DNA from 3 places in the Shewanella halifaxensis HAW-EB4 genome. Region 2 is predicted to be linked to each of the others. Evidence: predicted binding sites of a transcription regulator. Region 2 holds the regulator's gene; each other region holds the start of a gene.
The links. The regulator sigma-54, encoded in region 2, starts transcription at its own class of promoters, with help from an activator protein. The targets are predictions, from matches to a motif close to GTTGGCACGNNNNTNGNNT.

Region 1: the regulator sigma-54 is predicted to act here: its motif matches at 2,360-2,378, upstream of flgF (flagellar basal-body rod protein FlgF).
Region 3: the regulator sigma-54 is predicted to act here: its motif matches at 2,185-2,203, upstream of SHAL_RS07305 (flagellar assembly protein FlgT).

The regions. Positions count from the first base shown of each region.
Region 1 covers NC_010334.1:1,725,825-1,730,092, reverse strand. The annotation lists gene SHAL_RS07380 (flagellar basal body P-ring protein FlgI) at 1-46, opposite strand, end outside; gene flgH (flagellar basal body L-ring protein FlgH) at 84-758, opposite strand; gene flgG (flagellar basal-body rod protein FlgG) at 781-1,569, opposite strand; gene flgF (flagellar basal-body rod protein FlgF) at 1,580-2,323, opposite strand; gene flgE (flagellar hook protein FlgE) at 2,780-4,141, opposite strand; gene flgD (flagellar hook assembly protein FlgD) at 4,230-4,268, opposite strand, start outside.
Region 2 covers NC_010334.1:4,502,570-4,506,837, forward strand. The annotation lists gene lptA (lipopolysaccharide transport periplasmic protein LptA) at 1-527, shown strand, start outside; gene lptB (LPS export ABC transporter ATP-binding protein) at 524-1,255, shown strand; gene SHAL_RS19155 (RNA polymerase factor sigma-54) at 1,392-2,855, shown strand; gene hpf (ribosome hibernation promoting factor) at 2,885-3,172, shown strand; gene ptsN (PTS IIA-like nitrogen regulatory protein PtsN) at 3,175-3,618, shown strand; gene rapZ (RNase adapter RapZ) at 3,827-4,268, shown strand, end outside.
Region 3 covers NC_010334.1:1,715,955-1,720,222, forward strand. The annotation lists gene SHAL_RS22365 (hypothetical protein) at 1-132, opposite strand, end outside; tRNA gene SHAL_RS07300 (tRNA-Arg) at 500-575, opposite strand; gene SHAL_RS07305 (flagellar assembly protein FlgT) at 839-2,008, opposite strand; gene SHAL_RS23040 (hypothetical protein) at 2,242-2,436, shown strand; gene SHAL_RS07310 (FlgO family outer membrane protein) at 2,465-3,094, shown strand; gene SHAL_RS07315 (LPP20 family lipoprotein) at 3,095-3,541, shown strand; gene SHAL_RS07320 (flagella synthesis protein FlgN) at 4,236-4,268, opposite strand, start outside.

The sequences.
Region 1 (4,268 bases), 2.5 Mb from region 2:
TGGTCAATACCAACATGGCACATAGCAATACCAACTTTAATTTCATCATCCTAAATCCTTAGCTATAGGCACTAATATAGAGCCTAGAACGGCCACCAGCTGCCCATAAAGAATGAGGCTAACCAACCCACTTTTTGTACTTCGGCAAAGGTCCCCGTTCCGCTGTACTGAATGCGAGCATTTGCCACTCGTTGTGAGTCAATCGTATTGTCGGGTCGAATATCTTGCGCGCGCACAATACCGGTAATGCGAACAAACTCATCACCGTTGTTGATGCTTATCCATTTTTCACCACGAATAACCAAATTACCGTTGTTAAGTACTTGCATCACGTTTGCTGAAATACTGCCAGACAAGCTGTTGCTTTGATCTGCATCCGATTCACGTTTGGTATTCATGCTGTCTTTGTAGCGCAGATCGATGGGGTTACCGCCGATAGTGACATTGCCACCACCTGCATAAATGGGGTCCAAAGATAAGTCTGTTCCCTTTGAGATCTCGTTATTAGCGCTCTTTTTAGCCTGAGTCTGCTCCATCAAATATACGGTGATGATGTCACCCACTTTTAGCGCTTTAATATCAGAGTAAAGACTCGATGCCTGACTATCTTGATACATAGAGCCTGTTGCAGCGATTTTGGTTGGCGGCGCCTCTGGGTAAACGGGCGCGTAATAAGGATCGTCAGCAATAGGCTTGCCGTTAGTCGAATTACAACCGGACAGAGCCGCCATAAACAAAAGTGCCCACAAATGCTTCATAGTCAAAGCCTCTTAAAAATGCTTAAAGATTCTGGTTAACGTAAGACAACATCTGGTCAACCGCAGAGATCACCTTTGAGTTCATCTCGTAAATACGCTGACTTTCAATTAGGTTTACCAACTCTTCGGTCACGTTCACGTTTGAGGTTTCAAGAGCCCCCTGACGGATTGCGCCCATGCCATCGAGTGAAGCCGTACCTTGAATAGGTGTGCCACTTGCACCCGTCTCTAGGTACAGGTTCTGCCCCATTGGGTCTAGCCCCGACGGATTAATAAAATCAGCAATGGCCAATTGACCCACCACTTGGTTTTCAGCATTTCCTGGCGTCTTAACAGACACTTCACCTTCGGCCGAGACGGTAATACTCGTAGCCCCTTCTGGAATGGTGATAGCAGGCTGAATCACATAACCCGAGCCCGGCGTTACGATCTGCCCTGTTTCATCTAAACTAAACTGGCCATTACGGGTATAAGCGGCGGTACCATCTGGCAATTGCACTTCAAAAAAACCTGGGCCTTCAACCATCAAATCGAGTGAGTTGTCAGTGGTTAACATGTTGCCCTGAGTAAACATCTCTTGAGTTGCGACCACTTTGGTACCCGCACCAATACTCAAACCGTTCGGTAATTTAGTGTTCGATGCACTGATCCCCCCAGCTTGACTGACGTTTTGGTACAGCAAGTCTTCAAATACTGCACGGCTCTTTTTAAAGCCGACGGTACTGGCGTTAGCCACGTTGTTAGAAATAACTGAAATATCGGTTTGCTGAGCGTCTAAACCAGTCTTACTTATCCATAAAGCGGGATGCATAGTGTCTCTCCTAGCTTATGCGCATTAAGGAAGAGGACGCGCGATCGTTCTCTTCTGCTGTTTTCATCATTTTCACTTGCATCTCAAACTGACGCTGTAGGTCAATCATAGATACCATCTCATGGACTGCATTGACGTTACTGCCTTCGACAGCGCCACTAAGCAGACCTACGCTTGGGTCAGACGGTGCATTTTCACCCGACATTAAGCGAAACAAGCCATCTTCCCCACGCATTAAATTTTGGTTACCCGGGTTAACGAGTTTAATACGACCGACTTCCTCAATCACCTCAGCTGTCGCCCCCGATGGACGGACAGAAACGATACCGTCTTGAGAGATCTCGACCTTTTCAATCGGCAGCGGTAATACAATAGGGCCATTGTCGCCCATCACTGGCGTACCTCTATCATTACGCAGCACACCTGAGTTATCGAAACGTAAACTGCCTGAGCGGGTATAGGCTTCGCCGCCATTTTCGGCTTGCACCGCAATCCAACCATCACCTTTAACGGCAATGTCTAAATCACGACCAGTAGTTTTGATTGGACCGCTGGAAAAATTAGCTGACGGGGTTTCAGTCATCGAGAACACACGCGTAGGCAGACCTTCGCCAAAAGCTTGCATTGAGCGAGCTTGAGCAAGAGAGGATTTAAAGCCATCGGTATTCGCGTTGGCCAAATTGTTGGCACTAACCGCCAACGAATTCATATTCTGTTTTGCGCCGCTCATCGCGACATAGAGCAATTTGTCCACGTAACACTCCGTCAAACTTCCGTCTAACGAAATAGATAGCAAACATCGTGCCAAAGATGGGGATAAAGAAGGTCCTAGGTTCTAGGTTAAAGCTGAGACGGACAAACAAAGACGGGAATGCAAAGACGGAACGCTTCGCTTACGGAAAAGCCATAAAAGATTAAAACGACGGCATAAATGCCGACCTACATTGAAAGAAGGTCCTAGGTGCTAGGAAAAGCAGGTTCTAGGAAAGCATAAGACCAGAGCAACGGCATAAATCAAACCTATGCATTTATCTTTGCTTTTTATAGGTCCTAGCTGCCCAAGGGACGCCCTAGATTCTTCATATCTTGTACCGTTAGCGCAGCGTTCTGTGAGTGAGCCCGCGAACGTTCCGTCTTCCATAAGCGAAGCGTTCGTCTCAGCCTTTGACTCTATAGAAGGACGGAGTCCGCCCTTCTTAGCTTTTAAAGATTAACGAATTTGCAATATCGTCTGTTGTAAGGTGTTGTTAACTTCAAGCGTTCTAGAGTTGGCTTGGAAGTTACGCTGAGCCGAGATTAAATCGACTAGCTCGGTGGTTAAATCTACGTTGGACTGCTCCAGTGCCGATGAACGGATACTACCGAAAGTACCGCTGTTTGCCTCACCGGCAAGTGCAGGACCCGAGTCTAAGCTCGCCTTCCAAGAGGTGTTACCCGCCTGTGATAACCCCTGCTCGTTAGCAAAACTAACCAAGGCGACGCGTGCTAGTGGCACGGTAGAGCCGTTACTGTAACTGGCATTAATTAGACCATCTGCACCCACTTCAACATTGGTTAAACGCCCAACCGTTGTACCGTCCTGGGTTAACTCTGTCACTTCAAATGGTGATGCATATTGAGTCGGGTTATTAAAGTCCAGCGTTAAGGTCTGGGTACCATCGGCGCCAGGGCCTAATACGTTAGCGCCGCCAACACCTAAGGCTTCGGTCTTAATAACCGCAGGGTTACTGCCAGTGTAAGCACCTGTATCATTGAAAGAGACTGCCGCGCCCTTCCAGCCAGCCGCGTTTTCAGCATTGGCCTTGCCATCTACTGTACCGTCACCATCGGTATCGACATTATACTCACCAGCTGCGGGGTCTAAATCGACAGGCTTACCGTCTACCGCGTAAAATGCAACCCAGTTGCTCTCACCGGTATGCGCAGCATTAGGTGGGCGTACGAAGTATGAAGTTAGAATATGTGGCTCACCGAGTGAATCATAGATGGTCACCGAGGTTGAGTTGTTAAACGTATCTGGGTCATCGGGATCGAAAGCAGCTGGATCGAGTGTGGACTCCCCCGCATTAAGATTCATCTGAATACCGACACTATCGGTCTTAACTGGGCTACCCGCCGTATCAGGAATTTGTACCGGCTTAGTGGTCGTTAAACTCACCGATGTCGAATTACCGTCTTTATCGACAGGGAACGTCTGTAAGAAGTTGCCAGCTGAATCAACGATATAGTTATTTGAGTCGAACTTAAATGCACCTGCTCGTGTGTATGAATGATCTTGAGAACCCACTTCAGATGAGGTCACAAAGAAGCCACCACCGTTAATCGCCATATCGAGTGAATTGTTGGTGAAAGCCATACTGCCCTGATGGAACTGCTGAGCAACCTGACTCGTCGCGACGCCACCACCGACAGTGGTTTTGCTGTTTGCAAAAATAGAGCTAGCGTACACGTCGGCAAACTCTGCGCGAGACTCTTTAAAGCCTGTGGTGTTTACGTTTGCAATGTTGTTTGCCGTTGTATTTAGATCTTTTTGGGCTGACGATATACCGCTCAATGCAATGTTAAATGACATGATTCACCTCAATCCTTGTTTAATTCGATTTCGAGACGTTTGATCTTTATATTAAGTACAAACATCTCGCAAAATGAGTTTCTAGCTATTAGGCTTCAGATACAGCTAACACATCACTGATCTTAAT
Region 2 (4,268 bases):
TTTTTTGCCTGCTAAGTTTCAGTTCTGTTGCTAAGGTCGATGATCTGCTGCAAGAAGTGAAAATTGCAGCCGCAAGCCAAGAAGCCGATATTAAGAATAATCAGGTTATCTTCTTTGGACCTGTCGAAGTGACCCAAGGCTCTATCAAGATGAATGCTGATAAACTGCGTGTTTTCTCAAAAGAAGATAAGAGCGGTAAAACCCTTGTGGCAACAGGCAACCCAGCCACCTATACCCAGATAATGGACGATGGACGCCCAGCAACGGCTAGCGCCAAAGAGATCCGTTACGAACTTGCGACGCGCACCCTGACCTTAGTCGGCGACGCGACTCTAGCGCAAGACGGTAGTCAGGTCACCGGTAATCGCATCAAGTACAACATTAGTTTACAACAACTTATCGCTGAAAGTTCAGGTAAAGGCGATGATAGAGTAATCACCATTATTCAGCCTGAAACCTATCAGGAAGAGAAACCAGAAACACCAGTGCAACAGCAGGAACAGCAGGAACAGCAGGAACAGCAATGAAGCAAATCACTTTAAGAGCGGTTAATCTTGCGAAGAGCTATAAAAATCGCGCTGTCGTACAAGATGTTAGTTTAACCGTAAAGACGGGTCAGATTGTCGGTTTACTTGGGCCAAACGGTGCAGGTAAAACAACCACGTTCTACATGGTGGTAGGCCTAGTACAGAGTGATAAGGGTAAGATCTTTATTGATGATGACGATCTTACACTCGATCCTATGCATCTGCGCGCTCGTAAAGGGATTGGTTATCTGCCTCAGGAAGCCAGTATTTTTAGAAAGTTGTCTGTGCGTGACAACATCATGGCGGTATTACAGACTCGCCATGACATCAATAACGAGCAACGTGAAGAACAACTTGAGCATCTGCTTGAAGAGTTCCATATCACTCATATTCGTGACAGCCAAGGTATGGCATTGTCAGGGGGTGAGCGCCGCCGTGTTGAAATTGCTAGAGCACTAGCGGCTAATCCAAAGTTTATCTTGTTAGACGAGCCATTTGCCGGTGTAGACCCGATTTCAGTTATCGATATCAAAAAGATTATTGAGCAACTTAAGAGTCGCGGCCTAGGTGTACTAATCACCGATCACAATGTTCGCGAAACATTAGATGTTTGTGAGCACGCTTACATCGTAAGCCACGGAAATCTCATTGCCGAAGGCACACCTGCCGAAATCTTGGACAACCAACAAGTTCGAGCTGTGTACTTAGGTGAACAATTCAGGCTATAGTTAATTCACAGTATGGAAGCTAAAAAACTCAATATGGAATTATTTCCACACAAAATCAAAGTATTGAGTTTTTGAGCAACCTTCGCCAGTTCAGCGAGCTTTAACGTTTAACTACAGTGTAGGGAATAGCGGTAAAATGAAAGCGTCACTCCAGCTCAAAATGGGTCAACAGCTCACCATGACTCCCCAGTTACAGCAGGCTATTCGCCTGTTACAACTGTCTTCTTTAGAGCTGCAACAAGAGATCCAACAAGCATTAGATTCTAATCCGCTACTGGAGTTAGATGAAGAGCAATCAGACGGCGACATGCTCAACGATGAAGACCAGTCTTCAAGTAACTCCGATAGTGAGCTAATCCAAGATAGCGCAAGCGTTGAAACCTCTGATGCCCTAACCCAAGACTCCATGCCCGATGAGCTACCGATGGATACCACTTGGGATGAAGTCTATACCGTCTCCTCGAACGCCAGCTCAGGCGTGAGTCGTGAAGATGATATGCCTTTTCAGGGTGAGACTAGCGAAGGATTATACGAGCACCTTGAATGGCAAAAGAATCTCACTCCATTTTCAGATAATGACCTTGCTATCGCGACTGCAATTATCGATGCAATCGACGAGCGGGGTTATTTAACTCAAAGCTGTGATGAGATCCTCGAAGCGATGGGCGACCCAGAGACTGAACTCGATGAGGTTGAGGCCGTTTTAAAACGGATTCAACATTTCGACCCTATCGGCGTTGCCGCGCGTAATCTAAGCGAATGTCTACTTATCCAACTTGCGCAGTATGCAGCCGATACTCCCCATATAGATAACGCTAGATTACTGATTAAAGACTATTTGGACCTTATTGCTGGCCGTGATTTTAGGCAGCTGATGCGTAAAACCAAGCTCAAAGAAGATGACCTGCGTGATGCTATCACACTGATCCAAACGCTCAATCCAAGACCTGGTCTCGCAATAGCCCGCAGTAAAGATGAATATGTCATCCCGGATGTGTCTGTTAGCAAGAAAAAAGGCCGCTGGGTGGTGGAGCTAAACCCTGACTATATGCCTAAGATTAATGTTAACCAGCATTACGCTTCTATGGCACGCAGCACGACTAATCAGGCCGATGGACAGTTTATTCGCGGCCACCTTCAAGAAGCAAAGTGGTTTATTAAGAGCCTTGAAAGCCGCAATGACACCTTATTAAAGGTAACAAATTGTATCGTTAAATTTCAGCAAGGCTTTTTTGAGTACGGCGAAGAAGCCATGAAACCTATGGTATTAAATGACATTGCCGAAGCCGTTGAAATGCATGAATCCACCATTTCACGGGTTACCACACAAAAATATATGCATACCCCAAGGGGTATTTTCGAACTCAAGTATTTCTTCTCGAGCCATGTCGGTACAGACGACGGCGGAGAGTGCTCATCTACAGCAATTAGGGCGTTTATTAAGAAGTTAGTCGCTGCTGAAAACCAGAAGAAACCATTAAGCGACAGCAAAATGGCCCAACTTCTGGCGGAACAAGGGATTAAAGTAGCTAGACGTACTATCGCGAAATACCGCGAAGCAATGCTGATCCCACCCTCAAACCAACGTAAGAGTTTATAACTCAAAATTAGGCACATGGAGGATCGATAATGCAAATCAACCTGACAGGACATCACATAGAAATTACCGCTTCACTGCGCGGCTATGTGGAAGATAAATTCACAAAGCTTGAACGACATTTCGATCAGATCAATAATGTGCACGTTATTTTGAATGTACAGAAAATGCAGCAGATTGCCGAGGCCAAAATCCACCTTAAAAAAGGGGAAGTATTTGCCACTTCGGAACACGCAGATATGTATGCTGCGATAGACTCCCTGATCGATAAGCTAGATCGTCAGGTTATTAAACACAAAGAGAAGCTGATTAAACACTAACGATGGAACTAAGTACCATCCTGCAGCCGGAGTGCACCACCTGCGCCACTCCGGGCAGTAAGAAAAAGGTACTGGAGCTAATCAGTGATATTGCTGCTGTCCAGTACCCTACCCTTTCTTCACAAGAAATTTTTGAAAGTCTCTTGGCGAGAGAAAAAATGGGTAGCACGGGTATAGGTAATGGTATAGCGATTCCTCATGGAAGGCTGGCAAATATAGACCGTCCCGTTGCAGTATTGGTTAAATGTGAAGTTCCTATCCCATTTGACGCAATCGATAAGCAGCCTGTCGATATCTTATTTGCTCTACTGGTGCCATCTGAACAGTGTGAGCAACATTTAGCGACACTGTCTTGTATGGCTGAAAAACTCAACGATAAAGCAGTTGTTAAGCAGTTGAGAAAAACCAGTAATGAATCGGAGCTATACCAAGTCATTACTCAGTAGCGTCTTACTCGGGTCTTTAAATTATTATCATTGTTCCAATGATGCATTGATGATTTAAAGACCTAAGTAATTATTACTGCAATATTATTTATTTTTTATTACCCACTCAAATTCTTGCTTTCAGCCTTAAAGACGTTAATCTATATACTTGTACAACATAATCACAAAATCCAAACATTTAGTTAAATCTCTATCAGGTAGTCATACGATGAAGCTTGTTTTAGTCTCAGGTCGCTCCGGTTCAGGAAAATCCGTTCTGTTAAGAATGCTAGAGGATCTCGGCTATTATTGTGTCGATAATCTGCCTCTGCCTATGATGGGCACACTACTCAAAGAGCTCTCTGGAAACACCAATCTTGTAGCGATCAGCGTCGATATCCGTAACCTACCAGAAAAAGAAAGCGAGCTTATTAAGCACCTAACCAACTTACCTGATGGAGTTGAGTTACTTAGCTTTTTCCTTAATTCTAGCGATGAAGTACTACTAAAACGCTATAACGAGACTCGTCGTCTACACCCTCTATCTCACGATAATGTATCGTTAAAAGAAGCAATTGAAATAGAAGGGCGTTCACTTGAGCCGCTAGCCAATATCGTCGACCACTATATCGATACCTCAACTCTCAACATCTATGATCTTAACGATCAGG
Region 3 (4,268 bases), 2.4 Mb from region 2:
TATATCAATCGCTGACACATCTATGTCTTGTTTGGTGATCCACTGCAGCAGCAAGTCGACAAAAGTGCTGTGCAGTGGATACAGCGAAGCTGGAAACAGCAGTTTGGCTTGGGTGATGTATTTTTCATTCATAGGTCAATTTCACCAGCATTTTAAGAGGCTTTAATATGGGCTCTATGCTTTGTTATATCAGTTTTAAGTGTTTGCTAGTTTTGATTTTCATCAATGAATTGACGTACGAAGTGTTGACCGATTTTTGACTGCTCATGTGATATGACCTCCTTGTTATCTCATATAGAGAAACTATTAGAAATGGCGTGGAAAGTCTATGGCGGAGGATAATGGACTAAAACGAGCAATATTCGGCTAATGCTGACAGAAGGTGCAAACAGAAGGCATTAGTAAAAGCTAAAAAGGATGTTTCTGTAATCGCACTGAGGCGGCACAGGAATGTATTAGAACTATAGCTTATTGAATTGCATATACAAAGGAGTGTATATGGTCTCCCCACAGGGACTCGAACCCCGATCGATCGCTTAGGAGGCGACTGCTCTATCCTGTTGAGCTATAGGGAGACGCTAGTGATTATACTGGTTTTACTCTAGATGAAAAGGGGAGATGAAAAGTCTTTAAATTTAGTTGCTTAATAAATGTTCTGTTGGTGGGTGTTTTGCAGGCTAATCCCATTAATTTCGATTAACCTGCACTTTTAGCTCTTTTTTTAGCTCGCAACTATAACTCTCAACTATAGCCCGCAACTATAGCCCGCAACTATAAGCCTTCAATTTTAGCCTTCAGTTTGAGATTGCTGTTCGTTATAGAGGCAAGCAAGCCCAACTTATAGCTTTATGGCTAAGTCGTTGATTTGGATATTCAGTGATGCTGCCATACCATCGAGTACAGCAGTCGCACTCTCCTCGGTCACTTGGTCTATGGTGATAGTCGCTTTGCTTTTGCCTGCAACCGCGCGCATATTATCGAGTCTATCGGGCATATTTTGTTGTAATACCAGCTGTAATTTGTCGCCGACTCGAATGCCGTGGCGTCTACCGAGATTGAGGATAATCCTATCGGTTTGTCTAGAGACCACCTGACCGAGTAGTGGCCGGCAATTTAGGCTGCTGTCGATATCTCGACTCACTTCGGCCAACACTTGGTCAATTGCCTGACCGTATTCAGATCCCCAAAAGTTCTCGCTATTTGAGTTGACGGTTTGCTGGCGCAAAAACTCCCACTCGGCGGCTTGGCTGTACTGCTGGCTCCAGATTTTTTCGCCGCTAATGCCGTGAAATAGCGATACGCGAATTTGAAAGTTACGCATCGGATCATTGTCCCATAACCCTAAAGTACTGGTGAAATCTTCAGTGGATATGTCGATGATCTCTGGCAGTAGAATATATTGACTGTCGGTGATCTCGCTTAGCCAGCTGGGTAAGCGATAGCCGCGAATATCCACTAAGGATTGATCTATGTCTAAACGCTCATTGGCATGAGTCTGTGGAAAGCTATTACTAGCGTGCTGCTCTAACATGAGCGCTAACCGTTCTGAAAGGTTCTGCTCGAATAGTCCGATATTGCCGACCCTAAGCTGGGTTCTGTCTTTGATTAATGCCTGAGGGATTAAAATTGCTGCTTTAAGCGGGTTTCCCTGGCAAGTGTCATCGAGTGGTTCAACAATGTCGATGCGAACATTAACGGTGATCTCATTATTCTCAATACGTTCGCTGATAAGCTCAATATTCTGGCTCTGTGCTTGGTGCTCTAACATGAAAGAGTCATTGATAAGCTGGCCATTACTGACGGTTTGCTGGCTACTAAAGCGTGCGCCAGATTGCAATGTTGCATAGCTAACGGCTTGATGTATGGCATCTTCTCTGGCTTGGGTGACATTGTTATCGGTAATCATTGCTTGGCCACTTGCGGTGATCCACTTGGCTTGTACAGGCAATGCCAATATTGATGACATTAGGCATACGAGTGCGGTTATTGAATATTGCGCTGGTTTCATCTTACCTTTCCAGTAGTCGAGAAATTGATGACATATTTTTTACATAGTATTTTTAAAAGGCTTTTTGCATCGTTTTTGCATTGATTTTTGTATAGGCATTTTGCATCGTTTTGCAAAGTACTTTGAATAGCTTTTACGTCGGATAACTGACGCACTGACATCTCTAGCTTTCTATTAAGCAATTACCGTGCCTGTATAAAGAGCTTAGATACTCTCCTTTGAGGAAATACAGCTTGATACAGCGCGGTGGGGGAGATTATGTACACTTCCTTGGAGTTAGGCCCATCTATAACAAGCTGCAGCCTTGGGATATCTCGGCGAATTGCGAGTCGAAAAGCGATAAAGTTATCGACGGCATTGCCGATAAGAATGAAATAGCATTAATTTGTACCAATAAGGTACAGGATCATTGCTGTAACTCACAGTAGTGATTAACGCCTGATAGGAAATCAAACAATGTACAAGCCAATCATTTTTCTATCTTTATTATTCACCCTCGGTTGTGCAAGCACGGAAGGGGATAGTCATACAGATCAGCAGATGACTAACGGCAATGGTTTGCCGCATACTGCTGCGATAAATCATTTGTCACAACAGATGGTAAACGAGTTAGTACGACAGAACGACAGTTTGCGCCCAGATCAGCCGTTGCTGGTTTCTACGCCTGTGTTGTTATCAGATATGACATCGACTAATGCTCTTGGCCTGCAATATCAACAAGGCTTGATAGCGGCGCTACATGATCATCAATTTAATCTAATCGATATCAACGTCAGTGACGCGCTTAAGGTCACGCCTACTGGAGAGTTTATTTTGACTCGTGATTGGCAGCAGCTAGCCGCTGATCTAGCTGTTGAGCATGTGGTGGTTTCTACCATGAGTTTATCGACTCAAGGTGTGGCGTTAAACAGCCGCATCGTTAATGTTACCAATAATCGAGTGGTTTCTGCGGCGCAAAGTTTTGTTAATGCCAGTGCCATGCCTAATTACATTGGGCTGTCAGAAAAGGTCGTCTCAGAGCATGGGCTACTGTACCGGAACGCCCAAGGCGGACAGCGCTCAGTAACAATCGTGGGGGATAAATAGATGAAAGCCATTATTTTATTTGCAGCGTTAAGCCTTTGTGCTTGCTCCGTGCAAGACAGGTATGTGCAGTATGAAACTGAGGCGCCAACATCTTTTCCTAAATTGACCGCTATCGGTTATGCACCGCTGGACACTCAGCCTGCAGCCGAACATTCTCAGCGGGTTTTGATGGCTATGCAGGCCTCGAAAATAGCGGCTTATCGAGAGCTTGCCGAGCAAGTTTATGGTCAGCAGTTGAGTGCTAGCAGCCAGGTCAGGGAGTGGATGTTATCGGGCGATGAAATTCAAGCATCGGTATCAGGAGTGATCCGCGGGGCTAAAGTGTTAAAGAGTTACCCTGCGGGTGAGCACTATGTGACAGAACTCGAGCTGGATTTTGAGCAAGTGTGGGCGCTGTATCAGCAACAACACCGCTCACAGCGAGTCAAAGAGATTACGTATTTTTAAGGTTAAGAAGGTTCTAGGACGTTCGCAGGCTTACTTCGAGGACGCTTCGCTTCGAGATCCTAGGAAAAGCACAAGCAAAGGCTGAGACGGACGCTTCGCTTACGGAAGACGGAACGCTCGCAGGCTCACTCACAGAGCGCTTCGCTGACGGTTAAAGCTAAGAAGTTACTAGGACGTTCGCAGGCTTACTTTTAGATTCTAGGACGGACTTCGTCCTTCTAGGTTCTAGGAAAAGCAGAAGCTGAGACGAACGCTTCGCTCACGGAAGACGGAGCGCTCGCAGACTCACTCAACGAGCGCTGGGCTGACGGTACAAGCTAACAAGAATCTAGGGTACTTCGCTTCGAGGTGCCAGAAAAAGCACAAGCTGAGACGAACGCTTTGCTCACGGAAGACGGAACGCTCGCAGACACACTCAACGAGCGCTGCGCTGACGGTTAAAGGCTGGAAGAGCTGAGACAATTAAGGGCCGGACAAGCTGAGACGGGTTAGAAGCAGGGAAAGCCGAGAAAGCGAAGAAGAACCTAGGGCGCAATCCTTCTAGGATGGCATTTATGCCGTTGTTTTTGAGACTTTCTTTTCCGTAAGCGAAGCGTTCCGTAGTGGCGAAGTCACGTGTCGTAAGGCCGCAGGCCGTTCGTCTTGGCTTTAACCTAGAACCTAGAACCTAGAACCTAGAACCTAGGGCCTTCTTTTACGCTTTTAAATTATTTCCAAGCGTTGAAAT